One region of the Vibrio syngnathi genome, then DNA from elsewhere that is predicted to be linked to it. Evidence: predicted binding sites of a transcription regulator. Region 1 holds the regulator's gene; the other holds the start of a gene.
What was found. Region 1 encodes CRP, which controls carbon source genes, mostly activating them, when cyclic AMP is high. Its sites were predicted from a motif close to TGTGANNNNNNTCACA; they were not measured.
Positions count from the first base shown of each region.

Region 2: a site for CRP is predicted at 1,830-1,845, ahead of pyrG (CTP synthase). Genes of this name have one in related genera too.

Region 1 covers NZ_CP017916.1:293,195-296,409, reverse strand. Annotated here, with positions in the region: gene K08M4_RS01365 (hydrolase) at 1-7, shown strand, start outside; gene K08M4_RS01360 (YheU family protein) at 122-334, shown strand; gene K08M4_RS01355 (phosphoribulokinase) at 412-1,281, shown strand; gene crp (cAMP-activated global transcriptional regulator CRP) at 1,523-2,155, shown strand; gene K08M4_RS01345 (DUF1338 domain-containing protein) at 2,333-3,124, opposite strand.
Region 2 covers NZ_CP017916.1:499,829-503,043, reverse strand. Annotated here, with positions in the region: gene eno (phosphopyruvate hydratase) at 1-22, opposite strand, end outside; gene pyrG (CTP synthase) at 105-1,745, opposite strand; gene mazG (nucleoside triphosphate pyrophosphohydrolase) at 1,878-2,693, opposite strand; gene relA (GTP diphosphokinase) at 3,056-3,215, opposite strand, start outside.

The DNA.
Region 1 (3,215 bases):
GGCATAATGACGAGCCTTAGTAAAATGTCCGAGCCTTATTAAATAGAAGTGAGAATATTACTAAGCTCATTCATTTCTACATCAATAAACCTATCCATGAACATAAAAGAGAGAAGTATTTATGATCATCCCATGGCAAGACATTGCGCCAGAGACACTGGAAAACCTCATTAAAGAATTCGTGCTGCGTGAAGGTACAGACTACGGTGACATAGAAGTTTCACTGCAAAACAAAATTGACCAAGTGAAACATCAATTAGCCTCAGGAGAAGTGAGTATCGTGTTTTCTGAGCTGCATGAAACCGTTGATATTCAAGTCACAAAACGCTTCTAGGCTGCGCTCATAAAGGAGCCGTGTTATAGTGGTAAACGATTGCTAACAAGTAAGTTACTCAAAAGACAAGGGTTGTCATGTCCGCTAAACATCCAATTATTGCGGTGACGGGTTCATCTGGAGCCGGCACCACCACCACCTCAGAAGCCTTCCGCAAAATGTTCAATATGATGGACGTAAAGGCTGCTTGGGTTGAAGGGGATAGTTTCCATCGCTTCACTCGCCCAGAGATGGACGTCGAGATCCGTAAGGCGCGCGAGCAAGGTAAGCACATCAGCTACTTTGGCCCACAAGCTAACGATTTTGGTGCATTAGAAGAGTTCTTCCGTCAATACGGTAATGAAGGTACGGGCAAAGTCCGCAGCTACCTACACACCTTTGATGAAGCCGTGCCTTATAATCAAATGCCAGGCACCTTCACACCATGGCAAGAGATCCCTGAAAATTCCGATGTGATGTTTTACGAAGGCCTACACGGCGGTGTGGTAGATGGGGACATCAATGTTTCTCAACACGTCGATTTGCTGATCGGCATGGTGCCTATCGTAAACCTAGAATGGATCCAAAAGTTCGTTCGTGACACACGCGATCGTGGTCATTCTCGCGAAGCAGTAATGGACTCAATTGTTCGCTCGATGGATGATTACCTTAACTACATTACTCCTCAGTTTTCACGTACTCACATCAACTTCCAGCGTGTTCCAACGGTAGACACATCAAACCCTCTCAATGCTAAAGGGATCCCAAGTTTAGATGAAAGCTTCGTTGTTATACGCTTACGCGGCATCAAAAACGTCGATTTCCCTTATCTTCTGGCTATGATTGATGGCTCATTTATGTCGCGCCACAACACGCTTGTAGTACCTGGCGGCAAGATGAGTTTTGCTATGGAACTCATTGTAAGGCCTATCCTGCAACAACTTATAGAAACCGGGAAAATAGGCTAACAAAACAACATTCTGGTTGATTACTTTTCATACCGTGATCATGTGCACAATTTTGCGTAAAAAATCGTAGCTTGGTCACGATTAAAATCAAGAAATAGTACCTGAAAAAGGATACTATTCTTAAACGAAACACAAGATAGCTTGCAGCACTCAACGAGTGCTCTTATCCTAGCTACGTCAATTCAGGCTTAGCTAAAATATGGAAAGCGGCAAGCATACCCTGCAGAGGAAGTAAGATATTATGGTTCTAGGTAAACCCCAAACCGATCCAACATTAGAGTGGTTCCTTTCACACTGTCATATTCATAAGTACCCTTCAAAAAGTACTTTGATTCATGCTGGTGAAAAGGCAGAAACCTTGTACTACATCGTTAAAGGTTCTGTGGCAGTTCTTATCAAAGACGAAGAAGGTAAGGAAATGATTCTTTCTTACCTAAACCAAGGCGACTTCATCGGTGAGCTTGGCTTGTTCGAAGAAGACCAAGAGCGTACTGCATGGGTTCGTGCAAAATCTCCTTGTGAAGTAGCTGAGATTTCTTTCAAGAAATTCCGTCAACTTATCCAAGTGAACCCAGATATCCTAATGCGCCTTTCAGCGCAAATGGCAAACCGTCTACAAGTAACTAGCCAAAAGGTTGGTGACTTAGCGTTCCTTGACGTAACAGGTCGTATCGCTCAAACGCTACTAAACCTAGCGAAACAGCCAGATGCAATGACTCACCCTGACGGCATGCAAATCAAGATCACTCGTCAAGAGATTGGCCAGATTGTTGGTTGTTCTCGTGAGACAGTTGGTCGTATCTTGAAGATGCTAGAAGAGCAGAACCTAATTTCTGCACACGGTAAAACTATCGTGGTATACGGCACTCGTTAATCTCGATTAACTGAGCCAAAAATTTGAAAGCCACCAAATGCGAATTTGGTGGCTTTTTTGTTTTCTAAAGATCTACAAAGAAAATACGAATGAAACACCTACAGCTTCCAAGCGAAAATACTCTCGAAGCGAAGCCTATCTGAATCTCTAGAGCAAAGCCCGTACTCGCATCTTTCTTTAACCGTTAGTGCTTTCGAAGATCTTATCCGCCGATGCTGCAACAAAACCTGTATAAAGCTCACCGTTGGCCATCGCATAACGCTTAGCGAACTCATAGAAGCCTCCAGGAATCATCTCATTGCCTTCAACAAATGAAACTGGGACTTTGTCTGCCATTGTAGATGATTGCTCTAATAAGACCTCTGGAGAGCCTTTAACCTGACCACCAGATGCATTGATAGTGAAACCTGAATCACTCAAATAGTCATTCACAGTCTGTACTTCATCGAACTCATTGAGCTGGTTCACACTCACCGTAAAGTGATTTGCACCGTAACCATGAGCCGCTAGCCAAGACGCGTATTCACTCTCTTTTGCTAGAACTTGAAAATCCGCGAAGCTCAGGTCCCAAAGGCGACCACCAAACAAGAACTCATGACCTTGAAGCTTGCTTGCGTCGACTTGCTCAACCAACTTAGCCACGATCTGTTGCAAGTCACTTGAACACTCTTCGACTTTCAACTCACTAATGAACACTTTCGGTTGGTTTGGATCTGGGTGCTCGTAATGCTTAGCCACTAGCTTCTTGCTCTCAAATAAGTAATCGCCACACGCCTTGTAACCTAACTCAAGGAAAGGTTTAGCCAATGTTTCAATACCCAGTGGTGCAACATTGAAAGTACGCAGTGCAATGTGATCATTAATCAGAGCTTCATCTTCTTTCAGCAAATGGTGTACTTTCTCAGCCGATGGGCAAAGCCTGTGAATGTAATCATCCCATAGTGGTTTAAAGAGTAGATCGGGCGTCATGGTGACTCCTTGTCAGAGGTTCTAGCAAGCTAGTAATTTGGATTAGAGAGGGAGAGGCTGGACACAGAGTCAGCAGCCATCAGCCTGTGAC
Region 2 (3,215 bases), 210 kb from region 1:
GAACTTTAACGATCTTAGACATTGAATGTTTCCTTCTCGTTGAATATATAAATGTCAAATTTAAAAGGTAGCAGCACAACTTACGCAGCTACCTGTATTCCTTTTTACTTCTCTAATTCGCCGCGCTGGAACTCGCCAGCTGCTTTAACGAAACCTGCAAACAATGGGTGACCATCGCGAGGTGTTGAAGTGAACTCTGGGTGGAATTGAGCAGCAACAAACCATGGGTGGTTCGGGTTCTCAATAACTTCAACCAGTTTCTTGTCCGCAGATAGACCCGATACTTTTAGGCCCGCTTTTTCAATTTGTGGACGAAGATTGTTGTTCACTTCGTAACGGTGACGGTGACGTTCATGGATCGTCGCGCTACCGTATAATTCGTAAGCTTTTGTCCCTTTAGCTAGGTGACAAAGCTGTGAACCAAGACGCATTGTACCGCCAAGGTCAGATGTTTCTGTACGCTCTTCAACTTTACCTTCGCCATCAGTCCACTCAGTGATAAGACCAACAACTGGGTACTTAGTTTCAGTACAGAATTCAGAAGAGTGTGCCCCTTCCATTTTCGCAACGTTACGAGCGTACTCGATAAGTGCTACTTGCATACCTAGACAGATACCTAAGTACGGTACTTTGTTTTCACGAGCGTATTGAGCAGCAAGAATCTTACCTTCAACACCACGATCACCAAAGCCACCAGGAACTAGGATTGCGTCTAGGCCTTCTAAAACTTCTACGCCACGAGACTCAACATCTTGTGAATCTACGTATTTAATATTCACGCTTAGGCGATTTTTCAAGCCCGCGTGTTTTAGCGCTTCATTTACTGATTTGTATGCGTCTGGTAGTTCAATGTACTTACCAACCATACCAATCGTCACTTCACCCGTTGGGTTAGCTTCTTCGTAAATTACTTGTTCCCATTCAGACAGGTCTGCTTCTGGAGCTGTGATGCCGAAACGCTTACATACAAGTTCATCAGTGCCTTGAGCTTTAATAAGCTGAGGGATCTTGTAGATAGAGTCAACATCGCGCATAGAAATAACTGCATTTTCTTGCACATTACAGAACAGAGCAATTTTCTTACGCTCGTTCGAAGGAATGTTGCGGTCTGAACGACAAACTAGGATGTCTGGCTGAATACCAATAGACAGCAGCTCTTTTACAGAGTGTTGCGTTGGCTTAGTTTTCACTTCGCCCGCAGCTGCTAGGTATGGCACTAGAGTAAGGTGCATGAACATTGCGCGTTCACGGCCTAGCTCTACTGCTAGCTGACGAATCGCTTCCATGAATGGTAGAGATTCGATATCACCAACCGTACCACCAACTTCAACAAGCGCGATATCGTGGCCAGCTGCGCCAGAAATTACACGTTCTTTGATAGAGTTAGTGATGTGCGGGATAACCTGAATAGTTGCACCTAGGTAATCACCGCGACGCTCTTTAGCGAGTACGTCTGAGTAAACACGACCTGCAGTGAAGTTGTTACGCTTAGTCATCTTGGTGCGAATGAATCGCTCGTAGTGACCAAGGTCAAGGTCAGTTTCAGCGCCATCTTCCGTAACGAACACTTCACCGTGTTGAGTCGGGCTCATTGTGCCTGGATCAACGTTGATGTAAGGGTCAAGCTTCATCATAGTCACTTTAAGACCACGAGCTTCTAAAATAGCCGCAAGAGATGCTGCTGCAATACCTTTACCTAGAGAGGATACAACCCCGCCAGTAACAAAAATGTAATTTGTCGTCATGTTTAACCTGAAATTGGTTGAATGAGGGAAATGGATTACTTCTGGACGGGATGAAAATATACCAGAAGCCCCTTATCGCCACAACGTGAAATCTATCACACTGCTATTTTTTATTTTTTGCTTCAAATCAATTCATGATAAAAGCTTTGATGATCTTTTCTCCGCCACTTTGACTTCATCCCATATGGAATCAAGCTGTTGTAGAGAAAAGTCGGTCAAAATTTTATCTTGCTGACGAACTTTTTGTTCCACACCTTTAAAGCGGCGTGAAAATTTCAGATTGGCTTTATTGAGAGCCGTTTCTGGATTTTTACCCAAATGTCGCACTAAATTGACGGTAGCAAACAACAAATCACCCAGTTCTTCTTCAACTAAATCTTCGTTTGGCGTTACTTGAAGCGCTTCTTCTAGCACCTCATCAACTTCCTCTAAAACCTTATCTGCGACTGGACCAATAGAGTCCCAATCAAAGCCAAATTTCGCGACTTGCTTTTGAATTTTTGTAGCACGCGAAAGTGCAGGTAGAGAGTTTGGTATTGAGTCTAGAATACTTTCTTGAGTTTTGCCTGCCTGTGCTTTTTCTTTGGCTTTTTCAGCTTCCCAGTTAGCATTAATTTCTTCATCACTGGCAAACTCGGTATCAGAAAATACATGTGGATGACGGCGCGTCAGTTTCTCATTAATACCGTCGACCACATCAGAGAACTCAAACAAGCCCTGTTCTTTTGCTAATTGACTGTAGAAGATCACCTGAAACAACAGGTCGCCTAACTCTTCTTGTAAGTTTGGCCAATCTTTGTTGTGAATCGCGTCCACCACCTCATACGTTTCTTCGATCGTATGCGGCACAATGGTTTCAAAATTTTGTTTCAAATCCCAAGGACAGCCACCTTCAGGATCGCGCAGCTTAGTCATGATCTGTTCAAGTTGTTCAATCGGGTGATTCATCGTTTTATTCCTATTCACTGTCTTTGATTTTTAAATTTAAAGCTTCACTAAAACTAATAAGTACTCAGACTAAAAGATACTAGAACTAAAAAAGGTGAGCAGCCAAAACCACTCACCTTTCTATTATTTCCGTCATCCTCAAGAGCGAAGAATGAGCTAGTTGGGGATATCAAATCGCTTGGCGAGATTCCCTATCACGTTCATCCCTCACTGTAGGGAATGACAACTATTTTTGTTTTACTAAGTAATTGGCTCTTCTAACAAGGCAACAAACTTACGAGACTTCTGAGCATAGCTTGTCTATGTGATGAAGCGAGTATAGTGCAGTTAACACAGTGAGAAGGCCAAGTACGACGTAAAAACTAGCCTAGGCGTTTTACGCTCATGACATCTTTGATTTGCTCTACTCGGCTTGTCACGCGACTCAGAATTTCAATATTGGTCACTTCCAAATCAAAATCCATCACCGACAATTGACGTTTATAGTCAATACGGCTCTTCATTGTCGTCACACTGACTTTT